Regions from separate parts of the Roseibium salinum genome, predicted to be linked through region 1. Evidence: predicted binding sites of a transcription regulator. Region 1 holds the regulator's gene; each other region holds the start of a gene.
The links. The regulator LexA, encoded in region 1, represses DNA repair genes until DNA is damaged. The targets are predictions, from matches to a motif close to TGTTCNNNNTGTGTTCNG.
Positions count from the first base shown of each region.

Region 2: a site for LexA is predicted at 1,516-1,533, ahead of parE (DNA topoisomerase IV subunit B). Genes of this name have one in related genera too.
Region 3: a site for LexA is predicted at 1,754-1,771, ahead of ON753_RS05660 (ATP-dependent helicase). Genes of this name have one in related genera too.
Region 4: a site for LexA is predicted at 2,316-2,333, ahead of ON753_RS15590 (PA0069 family radical SAM protein). Genes of this name have one in related genera too.

Region 1 covers NZ_JAPEVI010000003.1:996,026-1,001,009, forward strand. Annotated here, with positions in the region: gene gltX (glutamate--tRNA ligase) at 1-483, opposite strand, end outside; gene ON753_RS09200 (ComEC/Rec2 family competence protein) at 618-3,035, shown strand; gene lexA (transcriptional repressor LexA) at 3,055-3,765, opposite strand; gene ON753_RS09210 (hypothetical protein) at 3,890-4,759, opposite strand; gene ON753_RS09215 (acyl-CoA synthetase) at 4,756-4,984, opposite strand, start outside.
Region 2 covers NZ_JAPEVI010000003.1:1,288,438-1,293,421, reverse strand. Annotated here, with positions in the region: gene parE (DNA topoisomerase IV subunit B) at 1-1,435, opposite strand, end outside; gene ON753_RS10515 (tetratricopeptide repeat protein) at 2,042-2,884, shown strand; gene xth (exodeoxyribonuclease III) at 3,466-4,248, opposite strand; gene ON753_RS10505 (HesB/IscA family protein) at 4,318-4,659, opposite strand; gene ON753_RS10500 (deoxyguanosinetriphosphate triphosphohydrolase) at 4,814-4,984, shown strand, end outside.
Region 3 covers NZ_JAPEVI010000003.1:260,067-265,050, forward strand. Annotated here, with positions in the region: gene ligA (NAD-dependent DNA ligase LigA) at 1-1,514, shown strand, start outside; gene ON753_RS05660 (ATP-dependent helicase) at 1,909-4,344, shown strand; gene ON753_RS05665 (IS5 family transposase) at 4,645-4,984, shown strand, end outside.
Region 4 covers NZ_JAPEVI010000003.1:2,385,567-2,390,550, reverse strand. Annotated here, with positions in the region: gene ON753_RS15600 (F0F1 ATP synthase subunit B family protein) at 1-309, shown strand, start outside; gene ON753_RS15595 (ribonuclease HII) at 441-1,112, opposite strand; gene ON753_RS15590 (PA0069 family radical SAM protein) at 1,158-2,291, opposite strand; gene ON753_RS15585 (glycosyltransferase) at 2,406-3,098, shown strand; gene ON753_RS15580 (GNAT family N-acetyltransferase) at 3,116-3,616, opposite strand; gene moaB (molybdenum cofactor biosynthesis protein B) at 3,621-4,178, opposite strand; gene ON753_RS15570 (aminotransferase-like domain-containing protein) at 4,365-4,984, shown strand, end outside.

The sequences.
Region 1 (4,984 bases):
GCCCTGGACCAGATCGTCGACGACCGTCTCGCCTTCCAGCGGAGCCTTGATGCGCACGACCGGCGCAACGCCTTCCGGAGCTTCCGACGGGTCCCGGTCGCGCCAGGTGCCGTCATAGCGTGGCGGTTTGCCTTCCGCGCGTGCCTTCTCGCGCATGGCTTCAACTTCTTCGGCAGAGCAGTAGCACCGGTACGCCGCCCCGGCCGCGATCATCTGTTCCACGGCTTGTCTATGACGCTCCACACGCGAAGACTGCGAAACGGGTTCGCCGTCCCAGTCGAGCCCGAGCCAGTCGAGACCGTCCAGAATGGCATCGATCGCTTCCTGGGTCGAGCGTGCCCGGTCCGTATCCTCGATGCGCAACAGCATCTTGCCGCCGTGATGCCTGGCAAAGAGCCAGTTGAACAGCGCTGTGCGGGCGCCGCCAATGTGGAGGAAGCCGGTGGGGGACGGTGCGAAGCGCGTGACGATTTCTTGTGCCATGGTGATTTTTTGAAAGTCTCTGTAAGAATAGGGCACAGTCCGCGCCCGTGGTGGTTGCGCGGTCTTAGCACAGCCTTTGGCAAGGCTAAATAGGGGCTTCGTCCGTTTCTTCAGGTCAAACGGGATGGGACAGGTTGGCGAAGGGGCAGGACAGGGATCGCGAAGAGGAAGGCGGCACGCCGGCGGTGACGTTCGCCGGCGTCCCCTCCGGCGCGCCCCAAAGGGCTTCCGCATCGGACAAAGGGGCTTCCGTCCATCGGCCGGTCTGGGTCTTCTGGTCGAAACTGACCTTCCGCAATCCCGCGCCACCCGATGACAGGTACTGGGATAATCAGGGCCTGCTCTGGTGTGCATTCGCCTTTGCAGTCGGGATTGCCGTTTACACGCTTCTGCCGGAAGAACCCCATTGGCCGCTGCTGACGATCCTTGTCGGCCTGGCTTCTCTTCTGGTTTTCTGGACTGGTCGCCAGGAGGCATGGAGCAAACCGGCCATCCTGGCGCTCGCGCTTGCCTGCGGGTTGACGGTGGCGGCCTTGCGCACGGCATATGTCGATGCACCACGCCTGGCTGAACCCATGAACGTCACCCTGACCGGCCGCGTCCTGGAACGCGAGGCGGGGACCAGCGGTGCGCGCGTCCTGCTCGAAGTCGTCTCGGTGAACGAACGGCCGCAAACCGAGGTCGTGTTTCCCGAACGAGTGCGGCTGCGTCTGCCGGCGGATGACGGAGCCGGAACGGGCGAGGCGATCCGCGTCAGGGCCAGGATCTTCCCGCCGCCGGGACCGGTGAGCCCCGGCGGATATGATTTTTCCTATCGGGCCTACTATTCGAAGATCGGCGCGACGGGATTCAGTTATGGCCCCGCGGAGGTGATCGAGGCGGGCGATGCCTCGCTGGCCTTGCGCGCGGCCGCGCAGGTTCAGGCACTGCGGGACGGACTTGCCAACCGGATAAGGTCCGTTCTGCCGGACAGTCCTGAAACGGCGCTCATCATCGCCTTGCTGGTCGGCGACCGCGGCGGCATCAGCGAGGCGCAGGAAGAAGACCTGCGCGCGGCAGGGCTCGCGCATATTCTGGCCATTTCAGGTCTCCACATGGCGCTTTTCGCCGGCGGTGCCTACGGCGCGGTACTGCTGTTCCTGGCGCTGTTTCCCCCGCTGGCCCTGCGCTGGCCAATACACAAATGGGCCGCTGTTGCTGCCCTCGCGGCCGCCGTTGCGTATCTGCTCATCTCCGGCGCTGCTGTTGCGACCCAGCGGTCGTTCCTGATGATCTCCCTCGTGTTTCTGGGCATATTTGTCGGTCGCCGCGGCCTGACGCTGCGCAGCGTTGCGCTTGCGGGCCTGTTCCTTCTGCTGGTTGCGCCGGAGCGGTTGTTCTTTCCCGGTTTTCAAATGTCGTTCGCCGCCGTCATCTGTCTTGTGGCGGTTTACGAGATATGGCGGGGAAGAGACAGATCGTGGCATTTCAACGACCGCCGGGCTGCGGGACGCGGACGCCGATTTCTTCAATTCCTCGCCAAGTGGATTGCAGGCCTCTTCGTCACTGCGCTGGTGGCCGGACTTGCCACCGGGATTATCGGCGCGCACCACTTTGGCCGTATCGCGCCCTACGGCGTGTTGGGCAATCTGCTCGGCATGCCGATTTTCTCGCTGCTCGTCATGCCGATGGGTGTGCTGGCCCTGGTTCTGATGCCGCTGGGTCTATCCGCGTTTCCGCTGACCCTCATGGCTCTCGGCCTCTCACTGCTGCTCAAGATCGCGGCCTTTACGGCGGCTCTCAGTGACGGTGCGGGAGCGGTTGGCGCCTTGAGCGGAATTTCGGCGGTTCTGCTTGTCTCGGCGCTGTTTGCAAGTCTTCTGCTTCCCGGCTGGCGGCGCCTTTATGCGCTGGCGCCTCTTGGCGCAGCGCTCATTTCCATTGTGGTGATGCGGCCGCCCGATATTCAGATCGCAGCCACGGGCAGCCGCGTTGCCGCCAGGGACGGGTCCGGACTGCTGCGGCTTTCATCCGGGCGTCAGTCATTCGTGGGAGAGATCTGGATGCAGCGGGAAGGGGTTCCGGCTGGCGCGATTGGATCGCGTACGATGAAATCGCCTCAACGGCGATGCGATCGCGACGGCTGCGTGGTCCTGGCCCATGCGGACCGGAGCGGGGAGGATACCGGTGGTGCGACGTTGCCTCTGGCAATCAGTCTGCCGCGAACGGCGCAGGCCCTGCCGGCGGATTGTCTTTATGCCGATATTATCGTGACCGACCTGATCGTGCCGCCGGATTGCCGCGCCAGCGTCATTCTGCAAGGGGATATGCGTCAGAAGAAGGGGGCGGTATCGATATGGCTGTCGCGGGAGATCCAAACCAATGAAACGCCGCCGCCAGGGCGCGGTGCGGCGCAAGCAAGCCCGGATGACGGAAAGCTGCCAGGCAGGACCGGAAAACCGGCAATCAGCAAGGTCATATACGCACTTCCCGATCCGCCGCGGCCCTGGCATCGGCCGGGTACCGTTACAAGGACAAGCTTGCGGCAGCGGCTCGATACGTCCGGCCGGTAGCGCTCAACGAGCCCTCGGATCAATACTGGCGGAACAGGGCAACCAGACGGCCCTGCACACGAACACGGCCGGGGCCGAAGATCCGGGTCTCATAGGCAGGGTTCGCCGCCTCAAGCGCGATCGACGCGCCCTTCTTGCGCAGGCGCTTCAGCGTCGCTTCCTCTTCATCCACCAACGCTACAACGATGTCGCCGCTATCGGCGGTATCCGCGCGGCGGATCAGAATCGTGTCACCGTCCAGAATACCGGCTTCAATCATGGAATCACCGCGCACTTCCAGGGCATAGTGCTCGCCGCTGCCGAGCAGTTCCTGAGGCACAGTGATGGAATGGCTGTGGTTCTGAATGGCTTCGATCGGGACGCCGGCGGCAATGCGGCCCATAACGGGAATTTCCATGCCGCCGCTCACCGGCTGAGGTGCCGGTTTTGGAGCTTCGCGTTTGCCCAGAGAACCTTCGATAACTTCCGGCGAGAAACTGCCGCGGGGGCGCGGGGCGCCAAGGCCCGGTGCAATCGAGTCGGGCAGGCGGACAACTTCCATCGCCCTTGCGCGATTCGGCAGCCGCCGGATGAAGCCGCGTTCTTCCAGTGCCGTAATCAGCCGGTGAATACCGGACTTGGAGCGCAGATCCAGCGCATCCTTCATTTCATCGAAAGACGGCGGCACTCCCGTTTCCTTCAGTCTTTCGTGAATGAACATGAGCAGTTCATACTGCTTGCGCGTCAACATATAGGCTTCCCCTGACCACGTGATGGGCTGGTACAAATCAAGAACACAGTACCTGTTCCTATTGTGTTCCGCAAGGGTAAATGTTCTCTTGCTGTTCTGCAAAATGCCCGCGGAAAGGCCGCAATCAACCGTCGTCGGCTGTCAGCAGCAGCTCGCATGTCACAAGTGTCGGTGCGTGTCCGGCGAGAACCCGGCCCGAGTGTAGATTTCCGTCAAGATCGACACAGCGTATCGGCAGATCGAGGGCGGGGCGATTTTTACGCCCGGCACCCGGCTGTAGCAGGATTTCCGAGATGAGGCCGGTCATGGCACCCGAGGACTCGAATTCGGCGCCTGCGAGGCTTCCCAGCCCGTGAACGTCGACCGCGGTCGATCCCAATTCACGGCACAACTCCGAGATCCCGTGGTGAAGATCCTCGAAGGGGGCGAGCGTTGCGATCAGTGCATTGGGCGGTGCTTCGTCGGCCGTGTTCCGGTCTTCCATGATCCTGAACAGGGTAAACTCGGTTTCCGGATCCGGCTGCGCCTCGAACCGCGCGCCTCGCAGTCCGTAGCCGTGAACACGGGAGGTTTGATGAACGCACAGCGTATGCGGCAGCAGGTGGCCCAGGTGGTACGTGTTATTGCCTTGCCAATAGGCATGGATATGGGCAAACCAGGCGCCGTCCCTGCGGCCGAGGATGGCGACAGCCTCTTCCAGGACCGCGCCTGGAGAAGATTTCGTGTCGCTGTACCAGGCGGCATGGCGGTCATCGATCGCCCGGTCCGGCATGACATAGTCGAACGGCCCCAGCGAAAGGCCGTGAAGCGTGAAGACAGCAGAGCTGTGGCCGGTCCGGTCGGCCCAAGCGCCAAGTGCTTCGAGCAGCGGCTGGCGTGCCGCAATCTCAAGGGAGACCGCTTCGGCGCGGCACAGCGCATGCGGCCGCCGGTTAGTGGCCCGGGGGCCGGGATGCCGGATGTCGGCGAGCGTTTTGGGGGCCGGGCGTCTCATAGCAGGCCTTGATCACTCAGGTATTCACGCACCAGCTTCTTGGTGATCTTGCCATAGGCGCTGGTCGGCATCTTGTCGATGAACAGATAACGCGCGGGCAGTTTGTAGCGTGCGACCTTGCCGGTGAGGAATTCCGCAAGGCTTCCCGGGTCAGCCGCTTCTCCCGACGTCGTCACGCAAACGGCGAGCCCGACTTCGCCCCAGTGAGGATCGGGTATGCCGAGG
Region 2 (4,984 bases), 290 kb from region 1:
TGCGCGCCTGTTTGGCGGAGCCTCCTGCAGAATCGCCCTCGACGATGAAGAGTTCGGTCCCTTCCGACTGGTTTGCGGAACAGTCGGCGAGTTTACCCGGCAGGCGCAGCTTGCGCACGGCCGTCTTGCGGGCGACGTCCTTTTCCTGCCGGCGCCGCAGGCGTTCCTCGGCGCGGTCCAGAACCCACTCCAGAAGCCGGTTGGCCTGGTTGGGCGAGGCTGTCAGCCAGTGGTCGAAGGCATCGCGGACAGCGGTTTCCGTGATCCGGGTCGCCTCGTTGGTGGCAAGCCTGTCCTTGGTCTGACCGACAAACTCCGGTTCCCGAATGAAAACGGACAGCATGCCACCGGCGGATGTCATCACGTCGTCGCCGGTGATGATGGCCGCCTTCTTGTTGTTGGTCAGTTCGCCATAGGCCTTCAGGCCGCGGAGCAGGGCATAGCGGAACCCGGCTTCGTGGGTGCCGCCCTCCGGCGTCGGGACCGTGTTGCAGTAGGAATTGACGAAACCATCGCCGGCAAACCAGCTGACAGCCCATTCCACCGAGCCGTGTTTGCCGGTCTTGTCGGTGCGCCCCGCAAAAACCTCTTCAACGACGCGGCGCTCCTTGGTCAGTTTTTCTGCCAGAAAGTCCCGCAGGCCTCCCGGGAAATGGAAAACGGCTTCCGCCGGTGTCTCGTCCTTTTCCGACAGCATCGCGGGGTCGCAGCGCCAGCGGATTTCCACGCCGCCGAACAGATAGGCCTTTGAGCGCGCCATTTTCAGCAGGCGGGCGGGCTGGAACTTCGCGCCTTTGCCGAAAATCTGCTCATCGGGCTTGAAGCGAACCAGTGTGCCCCGGCGGTTTTGCGTGTCGCCGATCAGTTCCAGAGCGCCCTGCGGCTGACCGCGGCGGAAGGTCTGACGGTAGAGCTTCCTGCTTCGCGCGATTTCGACGACGAGTTCTTCGGAAAGGGCATTGACCACCGAAATGCCCACGCCGTGCAGGCCGCCGGATGTCTCATACACCTTGCTGTCGAATTTGCCGCCCGCATGCAGCGTCGTCATGATGACTTCGAGGGCGGACTTGTCCTTGAACTTGGGGTGCGGGTCGACCGGAATGCCCCGGCCGTTGTCGGTGACGGAAAGAAATCCGTCCGCCGACAGCGCGACATCTATCCAGGTCGCGTGACCGGCCACCGCCTCGTCCATGGAGTTGTCGATGACTTCGGCGAAAAGGTGATGCAGGGCCTTCTCATCGGTGCCGCCGATATACATGCCCGGCCGGCGCCGAACGGGCTCCAGCCCCTCGAGCACTTCGATATCCGCCGCCGAGTAGTCGTCCGGGACGGAAACAGGCGTCACTGAACGCTGCTTTTGCGGGACGGGCGCGGGATTGTCCTGTGTGAGGGGTCTCGCCGCGTTGCCTGCAAATAGATCGTCTTTTGCGCTCATTCCATATCGCCTGAAAGGTGTTGGACTGTCATTTTTCGGATTTCAGCGCTGTTACCTACACCGAATCACGCCTCAGTTTGAAGTACAAACATAGAACGGGAAAGGGGTTTGGTCCAAAGCCCCCGTTTTCAACAAGCGGAGGCGGAAAATGGGCATCCGGAAACACATCATCAACCCGTCTGTGATCAAATGTCGGGCAGTCCGCTCGGAGAAAGGGAGGAAAAATGTGCCAATTCCGCAACAGTTCCCGAAAGAGTCATTCGACGGGCCTGTGATTGAAGCTCGTGCCCATGTTCGGCCATGTTTGCCCGCCACCCGTTACACTAATATCCGGAAAGCCGCCGGATGCGGGCTTGGGGCCCGATCGCAGGATCTGCGTTAAGGATCCTGGAAAAAGGTCTGATTTGGGCGCGGAATGGCCCAACTTAGGCCGAATTGATTGGCCACAGTGATACTTACGGACCCAGCGAGCGTGGTCTCGCGGGTCGAAGAGATACCAAAATGCGCAAGGCGCCAACAGACAACGAGATCGAACAGATCGACCGTCGGAGCGATAGCATGTGGCCGGCGGATAATAGTGCAACTGGGATGGAAACGAAGAACGTTATGCGTCAAGGTCTTGGCAAGGCTGCAACGGTGCTTGGTGTTTTGCTGATGGTTACCGCAGCGGCCCCATCAGCGGCGTTCGACGGCAAGCCGGTTTCAGGCAACCCGATCGGGCTGCCGAACCTTTCCCCGACCGAGGCCCTCAGAGCCGGAGCACGTCAGTATTACGCGGGCGACAAGACAGCAGCGATCAGTTCTCTGAGATACGCTGCCGAAAACGGTCAATCGATGGCCGCCTGGAAACTTGGCGAGATGTATTCCAAGGGCGACGGCGTCAAGGAAGACGATCTCAAGGCGTTCGAGTATTACAGCCAGATCGTGCGCGAACACGGCGAAGACCGGCCGGATGCACCGGATGCGCCGTTTGTCGCCAGCGCATTTGTTGCGCTTGGCTCCTACTACCTTACCGGTATCGAAGGGGCGGTTGACAAGGACGAAGGACGGGCGCGCCAGATCTTTACGCACGCAGCCTCTTATTTCGGCGACGCGGACGCCCAGTACGAACTTGGCCGGATGTATCAGGGCAGCAATACGAGAATGGCTGTCCGCTGGTTCAATCTTGCCTCGCTGAAGGGGCATGTGGGCGCGCAGGCACGGTTGGGCGAGACCCTTTACACGCTTGGAACGTCTGACAAGAAGAAGGCCCGTGGCCTGATGTGGATGACAGTGGCGCAGGATCAGGCGGTTGGCTCGGATGCCGGCTGGATCCGCGACTTGCACGAACAGTATTTCGCGCTGTCGTCCGAACCGATCAGGCAGACGGCCCGTTCGCTGGCCGACGCCTGGCTCCAGAAAAACCGGCCGGACATGCAGACCGCACAACAGTTGACGACCTCCCAGTAGGACCTCGCTTTTCGCTGAACGCCGAACGGGCTGGATCAGGCAACTTCCCGGGGTCTGCGGTTTATTGCGCCGGTCTCAAGAGAGCTGTGTCTCTCCCGGCGGCTGCGCCGGGCGTCACAAGATGCGCGTTGTCGGGATCGGGTCTGTCCTGCGGCTCCGGACTCGTGACTGGGCAGGGCGCATTGCTGAATTGCCAGGACGTGTTGTTCAGGATCATCGAACAGGTGGCCATTCGCAATCCATCCGGACTTCTCAGGCAAATGGAATCCCCGAGACCGTAATCCTCGCCCTTGTATCTGCAGGTGCAGGGCACCGTCTGGCCCATAGCGGCCGCGGCCACGGCCAGCGTTGCTGAAAAAACCAGCAGTCCGGCGCAGTACTTGTGCGTGAGGGTCGACAGTACCTGTCCGGCGAATTGGCTGGTTGCCGGCGTCTCAGGTCCGCATGTCGCCTTGGCGGACATCTTGCGGCGCTCCGTTATCCCATTTCGCTGAAGACTATCACGCAACCCGTGCTGCGCAAATCCTGTATAGCGCGCAGAGCAGTCGGCCCTTGCGTGGTGTAAGCTTTTAGGCCGTCGCTTATGCCGCCAGCTTCACCCAGACCGGAACGTGATCGGAAGGTTTCTCCCAACTGCGGACATGCTTGTCGATGCCGCAACCGGCCAACCGGTCGGTCGCCTGGGGTGACATCAGGATATGGTCGATGCGGATGCCGTTGTTCTTCTGCCAGGCGCCGGCCTGGTAGTCCCAGAACGTGTACATATCTCCAGCCTCCGTGCAGGCGCGCACGGCTTCTGTCAGGCCAAGGTGGGTGAGGGCGCGGAACCTCTCGCGGCTTTCCGACTGGTAGAGCGCATCGTCCAGCCAGTTTTCCGGATTTTTCGCATCGATGGGGTCGGGAATGACATTGTAGTCGCCTAGCAGCACAAACGGCGTTTCCTCACAGAGCCGCCTTTCCGCATGGGCGATCAGCCGCTCCATCCACTTCAGCTTGTAGGAAAACTTTTCCGTCCCGAGCGGATTGCCGTTCGGAAGATAGAGGCAGCCGACGCGGACCGGCCCGGCCGCGGTCGAAACGCCCGCTTCGATGTAGCGGGCCTGATCGTCGCCTTCATTTTCCGGGAGACCACGCTCTACATCCTCCAGCGGCAGCCTGGACAGGAGAGCGACACCGTTGAACCCTTTCTGGCCATGGGTTTCAACATTGTAGCCAAGGTCCTCGAACGGCTGCCGCGGGAAATTCTCGTCGATCGACTTGATTTCCTGAAGGCAGGCTATGTCCGGAGAAGCCTCCTTCAGCCATTCCAGGGCCGTGTCGATCCGGGCCTTGACGCCATTGATGTTCCAGGTAGCGATTTTCATCGAAGAGGTTGCCTCGACTGCTGGGAAGCCGGGGCAGCCGGCTGAGAAGGGAAAATCCCGGTTGTCGGATCAGATGGTGAAGCTGGTTCCGCAGCCACAGCCTGCCACTGCGTTCGGGTTGACGATCTGGAAGGACTGGCCGATCAGATCATCAACGAAATCGATTTCCGCCCCGCCCATATATTGCAGGGAAATGGAATCGATCAGCACCGTTGCGCCCGGCGCTTCGATCACCAGATCGTCGTCTTCGCGGTCGCCGACCACGTCATATTTATATTGCAGCCCCGAGCACCCGCCGCCTTCGACGCTGACCCGCAGCATGCTGCCGGCGGGTTCCCTGGACAATATTGCCGCGATCCGCTTGGCAGCGCGGTCGCTGACTGTTACTCGGTTTTCAAGTGTTTCGGTCATGTCTTGCCGACTCGCATTGCTCTGGCTCAGGTCAAGAGCGCTAAATCTGATTTATTCAGATAAGTATGTTTGCAAGCCGCCCGCGTCAATGCGCGTCGTTCGGCGGCATTATATCAGGCAACGGGGAAGTGCTGTGAGCGAAGGCTGGAATCAGATGAGGCCGGATATCGGGTTTGGAGCCCAATCGCGTGCCGTTTATGCCGAAAACCCCCTTGAATCCCGGGGGCGCCTTTTTCCCGAACCGGAAAGTCCGACGCGAACGCCTTTCCAGAGGGATCGGGACCGGATCATCCACTCCTCGGCATTCCGCCGGCTGAAGCACAAG
Region 3 (4,984 bases), 740 kb from region 1:
CCAATCCGCGCAACGCCGCTGCCGGGTCCCTTCGCCAATTGAAACCCGAAATCACCGCCTCGCGGCCGCTGAGATTCTTTGCCTATTCCTGGGGCGAAATGAGCGACATGCCGGAAGACACGCAATCCGGCATGGTCAGCCAGCTCGAGGCCTGGGGGTTTCAGGTCAATCCGCTCATGAAACGCTGCGAAACCGTGGAAGAACTCATTGCCGTCTACCACTCCATCGAAGAGGGGCGGGCACAGCTCGACTACGACATCGACGGGGTCGTCTACAAGGTTGACCGGCTCGACCTGCAGGAGCGCCTGGGCTTCGTCTCCCGCTCGCCGCGCTGGGCGATCGCCCACAAGTTCCCGGCGGAGCAGGCCTATACCATCCTCAACGAGATCGAGATCCAGGTCGGCCGTACCGGGGCCCTGACGCCCGTTGCCAAACTGGAGCCGATCACGGTCGGCGGTGTGGTGGTTTCCAACGCGACCTTGCACAACGAGGACTATATCAAGGGCATCGGCCAGGATGGCGAACCGATCCGGGAGGGCAAGGATCTGCGCATCGGTGACACGGTGAAAATCCAGCGCGCGGGCGACGTCATTCCGCAGATCGTCGATGTCGATCTGGAAAAACGCCCCGAGGGCGCCAGCCCCTACGAGTTTCCGACCGTTTGTCCTGCCTGCGGCAGCCACGCGGTGCGCGAGGAGAACGAGAAGACCGGCCGCGTCGATGCGGTGCGCCGCTGCACCGGTGGGCTGATCTGCCCCGCGCAGGCAACGGAAAAGCTGAAGCACTTCGTGTCTCGCAATGCCTTCGACATCGAAGGATTCGGCGACAAGCAGGTGGATGCCTTCTACAGGGACGGCCTGGTCATGTCCCCCGCGGACATCTTCACCCTGGAAGAACGCGACAAGCGCAGCCTCACGAAACTGCGCAACCGTGAGGGTTGGGGCGCCGTTTCGGCGCAGAACCTGTTCGAGGCCATCAATGCCCGTCGCGAGATCGACCTCCACCGCTTCATCTTCGCGCTCGGCATCCGCCATGTCGGCGAGGGCAATGCCAAGCTGCTGGCGCGGGCCTACGGCTCCTGGGACGCATTCTACGCGGCGATGAAGGCTGCTCACGACCCGGACGGCGAGGCCTATGCCGAGCTCAACGACATCGACGGCATCGGCCGGATCGTTGCCGATGCTCTGGTGGAGTTCTTCGCGGAACAGCACAACCGGGAACAGCTTGAGGCGCTGCTCGAGCAGGTGACGCCGAAGGAAGCCGAAAAGATCGACGCCTCCGGTTCTCCCGTCGCCGGCAAGACGGTGGTCTTCACCGGTTCCCTGGAACGCATGACCCGGGACGAGGCCAAGGCCATGGCCGAACGCTACGGGGCCAAGGTATCCGGCTCGGTCTCCGCGAAGACCGATCTGGTCGTGGCGGGTCCGGGTGCCGGATCGAAACTGAAAAAGGCGCAGGATCTGGATATCGACGTGATTTCCGAGGACGACTGGTTCGATCTGGTCGGGGCGTGAGGGTTCCCCGAACCTGTCGTTGTCGTCCCGGTTTGGCGTTGGCGAGGACAGGAGGTCCGCCAACCCCGTCCGTTGATCCGAAAGCGCCCGGCATTATCCGGTCCCAGCGTGCAGGGATGACAATCCGGTGGACTATCGTTAGAGCTGGGGGTGTGGGCTTCTGAAGCTTCGCCAAGGACATGGGCGCGGCATCTCTTGTCCCCACCAAATCCCGCTATCCGGCCTCGCCAGCGCCGGGTTGTTGCTATATTGTTCTCAGCCGAGTATCTGCTCCGCATTGTGTTTGCGTGCAGACCTGACGCCAGAACTGATTTAGATCGATCAACCCGTCTGCTTTTGCGCGCGCACCTGAAAGCAGGTTGATCTGGAGCTCTAAGAACCGGACCAGTGAACCATGGCAGACCCGAACGGGTATGACGATTCATTCGACGATCCCTTTCAGCCGGTCGGCACACGGATAGAGTCCGCGCCCGTGCCGGCGAGGCGGGAAGGCGGGATTGCCGCGCGGGCCATGGCGGCACGGGGAGCGCCCTCCGATTATCTTGCCGGTCTCAACCCGGAGCAGCGCCAGGCCGTGGAAACGACGGAAGGGCCGCTTCTGGTGCTGGCCGGGGCCGGCACTGGCAAGACCCGGGTCCTGACGACGCGCATCGCCCATATCCTGGCGACCGGCCGGGCGCGGCCGTTCGAAATCCTGGCGGTGACCTTTACCAACAAGGCCGCGCGGGAGATGAAGGAACGCATTGCGGGCTTTGTCGGCGGCAATGTGGAGGGCATGGCCTGGCTCGGCACGTTCCACTCCATCTGCGTCAAGATCCTGCGCAAACATGCCGAGCTTGTCGGCCTGAAATCCAGTTTCTCCATTCTCGACACGGACGACCAGATCCGCCTGATCAAGCAGATCATCCAGGCCGAGGGGCTGGACGACAAGCGCTGGACGGCACGCGCCTTCGCCGGCATTCTCGACGGCTGGAAGAACCGGGCGCTCGGTCCGGAGGACATTGCGGAAGGCGAGGCGCGGGCGTTTGCAAACGGCAAGGGCCGCAAGCTCTACCGCGAGTATCAGGAGCGCCTGTCGATCCTGAATGCCGCGGATTTCGGCGATCTGCTGCTGCATGTGATCACGCTGTTCAAGAAGCACCCCGATGTCCTGAAGGACTACCAGCGCCGCTTCCGCTACATGCTGGTGGACGAGTATCAGGATACCAACGTTGCGCAGTATCTGTGGCTGCGTCTGCTCGCCCAGGGCAATCCCAATGTCTGCTGTGTCGGCGACGACGACCAGTCGATCTATGGCTGGCGTGGGGCGGAGGTCGACAACATCCTGCGCTTCGAGCATGACTTCAAGGGCGCGACAGTCATCCGCCTGGAGCGCAATTACCGCTCGACCAGCCACATCCTGGCGGCGGCATCCCATCTGATCTCCTTCAACGAGGGCCGGCTCGGCAAGACGCTTTTCACGGATTTTTCGGAACCCGACCACGATCTGGTGTCGGTCGCCTCCGTGTGGGATTCCGAAGAAGAAGCCCGGACGATCGGCGAGGAAATCGAAGCGCTGCAGACCAAGGGCCATTCTCTCAACGAGATGGCGGTTCTGGTGCGCGCCTCCTTCCAGATGCGCTCGTTCGAAGATCGTTTCGTCACCCTCGGTCTCAACTATCGGGTCATCGGCGGTCCGCGCTTTTACGAGCGCCTGGAAATCCGCGATGCCATGGCCTATTTCCGCTGCGTCGTGCAGCCGTCTGACGATCTCGCCTTCGAGCGGATCGTCAACACGCCGAAACGGGGCCTGGGCGAGGCCACGATCAAGCTGGTGCACGGGGTCGCCCGGGCCGAGCGCATCCCGCTCATGCAGGCGGCCAGCCAGTTGATCGACACGGAAGAACTGAAGCCCAAGCCGCGCAATGCGCTGAAAAACGTGCTCGACAATTTCGACCGCTGGCGGCGCCAGCTGGAGCAGATGAAACATACCGAGTTGGCTGAAATCATCCTGGACGAAAGCGGTTACACGGAAATGTGGCGTCAGGACCGCTCCGCCGAAGCGCCCGGGCGGCTCGACAACCTGAAGGAACTGATCCGCTCGATGGACGAGTTCGAATCCATGACCGGGTTCCTGGAGCATATCTCCCTGGTGATGGACCGGGACAGCGCCGATGCGACGGATGCCGTGTCGATCATGACGCTGCACTCCGCCAAGGGGCTGGAATTCGACACCGTCTTTCTGCCGGGCTGGGAAGAGGGGCTGTTCCCGCACCAGCGCTCGCTCGACGAGAGCGGCCGGGCGGGGCTGGAGGAAGAGCGCCGCCTTGCCTATGTCGGCATTACCCGTGCCAAGAAGCGCGCCAAGATCTATTTCGCTTCCAACCGGCGCATCCATGGCCAGTGGCAGTCCTCCCTGCCGTCCCGCTTCTTGGACGAGCTGCCGGTGGATCATGTGGAGATCGCCGAACCGTCGACCAGCTACGGTGGATATGGGGGTGGCGGTTACGGGCCGTCCCGTTTCGACAGTCACGATCCGTTCGATACCGGAAGCTATTCAACGCCGGGCTGGAAGAGGGCTCAGAGGGCCCGGTCATCCGAGGGGTTTTCCGAGGGCGGGCGCGGCTATCAGTCGGCACGCATGAAACGCCAGGGACCGCTCACCATCGAGGGCGAACTGGTCGCCAAATCCGTCAGCGATACGCCGTCCGAATACTCCCTCGGCGAGCGGGTGTTTCACATCAAGTTCGGATACGGGGCGATCAAGTCGATCGAGGGCAACAAACTGACCATCGATTTCGAAAAGGCCGGCGTCAAGAAGGTCATCGACAGCTTTGTCGAGCGGCACTGACGGGTTGCAGGTGTCACCAGGCGCCCATCTGTTCGGGATGTGCCTATGTGGCATTTCCGCAAATTGTCCGGTGAAACATTTCAGATGTAGAGCCTGACAGCCAGGCCAATTCTGCCCCACCTCCCCACAGGCCTCATGCTGAGGAGGGCCTTCTGGCCCGTCTCGCAGCATGGACGCGGAGCAAGCGGCGCATCCTTCGAGACGCGAGCAGGCTCGCTCCTCAGAGACTGGCCCGAAATGTATTGAGTGATCCCGGCCGCTTGTGATTCCGTTATTGCGCTAACAGAACGGAGCTTCACCATGTGGACCGAGATCACCCGTGCCAACTATGAGCGTCGTGGCCAGCGTTACGCAAGCGATCTGACGAACGAAGAGTGGGATTTGATCGCGCCTCATCTTCCGGAGAGGCGAGAGCGTGGGAGGCCGCGCACAACGTCGCTTCGGGAAGTGGTCAACGCGATCCTCTATCTGCTGCGTACGGGCTGCCCCTGGCGCTTTTTGCCAAGTGATTTTCCGCCGCGCTCGACTGTCCAGAGATACTTTTATGCGTGGCGTGACAATGAGTTATGGCGTGGGTTGAACCGGCGGATAGTGGAGCAGCACCGACAAGCGCAGGCACGCAGTGCCACTCCGTCCGCCG
Region 4 (4,984 bases), 1.4 Mb from region 1:
GAATACCAGCGCAAGCGCCACGCGGCCGAAGCTGAGGCCGAGGCCATCATCGCCGAAGCAAACACGGAAGCCGAACGCCTGACGCTGGAAACCAACCAGGCGCTGGAAGAGATGATGGCCCGGCGTTCGAAGGCCGCGGAAGAAAAGATCGCCCAGGCCGAAACCCAGGCGATCGCCGAAGTCCGCGCCAAGGCTGCCGACGTCGCGGTTGCCGCGGCAGAACAGATCCTCTCTGCCAAGGTCAAGGACAAGGTCGCCGACGACATTCTTTCCAAGAGCATTGCTCAAGTGAAAGAACGGCTGAACTGACCCGGTTCTCACAATAACTTTTCGAAAAGCGGCCTTTCAGGGCCGCTTTTTTGTTGGCAGGAGAAACCCGGGAGAGGGCAGGGCGCGAGGTGCAGGGCGGAGCCTGTCTCGGATTGCTCAGAAGCGACGGGTTATAGGCGGCCGCCTAATCCGGGACTCCCGCAGCCAGCCTCACCGGCCTGAACGACATGCGGTGATACTGGGACGGTCCCAGCCTGTCGAGCGCCGTCTGGTGCTGCGGCACGCCGTAGCCCTTGTGCTGCGCGAGATCCGTAGCCGGGGACAAGCTTTTCCAGTGCCACCATCATCCGGTCCCGCGTGACCTTGGCGACGATCGAGGCGGCGGCGACGCACAGGCATCGGCCGTCTCCCTTGACGAGCGCCTGGCCCGGCTGCTTCAGACCCGCAGGAACATCCCGCCCGTCGACCAGCACATAGTCCGGGATCCTGACCAGCCCGTTGACCGCCCGGACCATGGACGCAAGCGTCGCGCCGCGAATGTTCAGCCTGTCGATCGTGGCGGGAGAGGCGCTGGCGACGGAGACGTGGCCGCTGAGCAGAATTTTCTCATAGAGGTCTTCGCGTCTTTCTTGCGTGAGCAGCTTGGAGTCGTTCAGTCCTTCGGGGATGCGGTCGTAATCCAGGATCACCGCCGCCGCGACCACGGGACCGGCCCAGGGGCCCCGCCCGGCCTCGTCCACACCGCACAAGAGGCCCTTGAAACCGGCCGCGTGGTCGCGTTCCAGCGCAGGGTCAGGGCTATCGGGAAAGGCAAGGTCGAAGAGGGAAAGACTGTCGGCCATGGGCCGCACCCTGCCGTTGACGGCCCGTTTCCGCAAGCAGGATCTTCAAAAAAGGGACAGTTGCACACCACCTTTTTGCGGCTGGATGAAGTCGTCCGTGTTCAGTTTTTTGCGGCGCAGGTTGAGACCGAACCGTTTGGCTGCAAGGGAAAACCGTTTGGAGATCTGGTCGGCGTAAGGTCCCCGGCCGCGCATCCGTTCTCCCCATTTGGCGTCATAATCCTTGCCGCCGCGCATCGCGCGGATCAGGTTCATCACATGGCGGTATTGCCCCGGGCGTTCGCGCAGCAGCCAGTCGCGGAAAAGTTCGGAAACTTCCAGCGGCAACCGCAGCAGGATGTAGGCGGCCTCCGTCGCCCCGTGCTCGGCCGCGGTTTCCAGCAGTCTCTCGATCTCGCTGTCCGTCAGGGCGGGAATGACCGGCGCCATCATGACGGACGTCGGGATGCCGGCCGCCGACAGGGCTCGGACCGCGCCGAGGCGCTTGTGCGGCGCGGAGGCCCGGGGCTCCATTGCCCGGCATAGTTTGGTGTCGAGAGTGGTGATCGACAAGGCGACCTTGACGAGGTTGCGCTCGGCCATGCGCGACAGGATGTCGATGTCCCGGGTGATCAGCGCGGACTTGGTCACGATCGCCACGGGATGGGCGCAGTTTTCCAGCACCTCCAGGATCTCCCGCATCAATGTGTAGCGGCGCTCCAGCGGTTGATAGGGATCGGTGTTGGTGCCGATGGCAATCGCGCGCGGGACATAGCCCGGCCTGGAAAGTTCCCGCTCCAGGAGTTCGGCGGCATTCGGCTTGGCGAACAGCCGCGTTTCGAAATCGAGGCCCGGGGACAGCCCCATATAGGCGTGGCTCGGCCGTGCAAAGCAATAGATGCAGCCGTGCTCGCAGCCTCTGTAAGGGTTTATCGAGCGGTCGAAGGAAATGTCGGGCGACTCGTTGCGCGTGATGATCGTGCGCGCGCGCTCCTCCTGTACCGTCGTCTTGAGTGGCGGCAGGTCTTCCAGGCTGTCCCAGCCGTCATCGAAGCTTTCACGGCCAAGCGGCTCGAACCGGCCGCTCTTGTTGAGAGCCGCGCCGCGGCCGCGCCTGCGGTCCTCGGCCAGGCGGCGAGGGGCCTGCTCGAGGTCCTGGATGTCCGGAACTGCGCCGGGAGATCGTGTTGCGCCACTCATGAGAGCCTGTCGCGAGATGAGGAATAGAACATAACAGGAACACTAGCTCATCCCCGCGCTTTAACAAGCCCCCTGGCTCGCACTTCCGAATTATTTCATGTAAAACTCCGGAACATGATCAGTGTCATTATTCCGACAAGAAACTCAGAAACCGGCCTGGTGCACGCGTTGGCGGCCCTGGTGCCGGCTGCGGCCGAAGGCGTGGTCCGCGAAGTGATCGTCGTGGATGGAGGATCTTCAGACCACACCGAACAGGTCGCAGACGCGGCCGGCTGCGAATGGGTGAGCATGGATGCGCCGCGAAGCGTAAGGCTTGCCCATGGGGCGTCGCTGGCAAGGCGGGGCGAATGGCTGCTGTTCCTGCAGCCCGACTCGCTGCTGGAAGCGGGCTGGCATCATGAAGCCCAGGCCTTTATCGAGCGGGCGATGAGAGCGCCAAACGGTCCCCGGACAGCGGCCAGCTTCCGGATGCGTCATGAGGCCTTCGGCCTGAGCGCCAGGGTGAGCGAATCCGTCGCCGCCCTCCGGTCCCAGCTCCTCGGCATGCCCTACGGCAATCAGGGGCTCCTGATCTCCCGTCAGTTCTACCAGGTCGTCGGCGGCCACCGGCCGTTGCCGGAACTGGAAGACCTCGACATCGCCAAGCGCATCGGCCGGAGCAGGATAGTCTTCTTGCGGGCGGCGGCGGTTTCCAGCGGTGCACCGGAGCGCGAGGGACGCGTATCCCGCCTGCGCCAGTCGCTCGCCCGCTTTTGCGTCGGCACCCTGCGCCTTCCGGCAAGGCTGGCGGTCAAGCTTCACGGGTAGCCGGCTGGGGCCATACCCTAAAGCTTTCTCACCATCCGGACCGAGGGAAATACGACCCCGCCCGGCAGCTCGATCGGGAAGTCTTCCACCGACTCAAACCCGCAGGCGGCATAAAAGCTCTCGCCGTTGAGAGTCGAGTAGCAGTTGAGCTCAGCAAGGCCGGCCTTCGAGGCCTCTTCGATACATTGCGCCATCAGTGTCCGGCCAATGCCCTTGCGGGCAAAATCCGGGTCGGTGGCGAAATGACGGATATTGCCGTTGGTGGCGGTTTCATTGCGTCCGGTGGGAGAATGTCTGGTCCAGCCGCCGGCTCCGACAATTCGCCCGTCGCCGGTTTCGGCCACATAGTAGCTGCCGCAGCTCAGAAGGTCGGGGCGCGCGGTGGTGATCAGCGGCAGGGCTTTTTCCAGGACCTGCGCCTCATAAGCCGTGCGGAGCAGTTCGGAGTAGCTCTTCAGGAGCAGGCCGGAGACCGCGTCGCTGTCTTCCGGAGCGCTGGCACGGACGATAAAAGTCATCGCTTCAGGCTTCCCGCAGCTTGCCGCGTTTGAGGTGCTCGTCGAGCCGCGGCATGATCTCGACGAAATTGCACGGCATATGCCGGTAGTCGAGCTGCCACTTCAGGATGCCGTCCCAGGCGTCCTTGCAGGCGCCGGGCGATCCCGGAAGCACGAAGATATAGGTTGCTCCCGCCACACCACCGGTTGCCCGGGACTGGATCGTCGAAGTGCCGATCTTGTCGTAGGAAATGCGGTGGAATACTTCGGAAAACCCATCCATCCGCTTTTCGAACAGGGGCTCCATCGCTTCCGGCGTGACGTCCCTGCCGGTAAAGCCGGTGCCGCCGGTGGAGATGATGACATCCACGCCTTTGTCCGCGATCCAGGCTCTTGCGATCTCCTGGATCGCCGGAATGTCATCCGTGACGATCTTCCGGTCCGCGAGTATATGTCCGGCCTTTTCGATCCGGTCGGCAAGCGTGTTGCCGGACCTGTCTTCGGCCGGCGTCCTGGTGTCGGAAACCGTCAGAACGGCGATGTTCAGCGGGACGAAGGGGCGGGATTCATCAAGGCGGGACATGGATATCTCCTCTGTCCTCAACAGATAGGCGATTGTGAGCTGAGGTTCCAGAGCCCGATTGACACGCGCTTGCGACAAAACGCGCGAAACAAAATTACAAAAAATAACAAGTTCGAGACACTTGCAATACAGTTAGGTCAGTATTATTGACTTAAATAACCTGAACCCGAATGCCAAGAGCCTCTCATGACCGCCTGGGACAGCCTGTATGCCAAGCGCGCCGGTAGGATGCGCGCTTCGGAAATCCGTGAACTTCTGAAGCTGCTGGACCAGCCGGACGTGATTTCCTTTGCCGGCGGCATTCCTGACGCCACGCTGTTCCCGGCGGAGGCCTTCCAGAAGGCCTATGCGGATATCCTGGGCGGCGAGGAGGCCGGCAAGGCCCTGCAATATGGCGTCAGTGAAGGCAGCCTGCGGCTGCGGCGCTGGATCGTCGCGCACATGCAGGATCTGGGTGTCGCTTGCGGACCGGAAAACATCCTGGTCACGTCCGGCTCCCAGCAGGCACTGGATTATATCGGCAAGCTGTTTCTGTCCGCCGGGGACACGGCCCTCGTCCAATCGCCGACTTATCTCGGCGCCCTTCAGGCCTTCAATGCCTATGAACCCGCTTTCGACAGGCTCGGGGCAGGGACAAACTTCGCGGCCTCTGAATATACGGCCCGGGCGGCCGAGGCCGGCGGCAGTGTAAAGTTCGCCTATCTGTCGCCGGATTTTGCCAATCCGACGGGCCTGACCCTTGATCTGGAGGAGCGGCTGCAGGTTCTGTCGCTGGCCGGGGAATTGTCATGTGCGGTGGTCGAGGA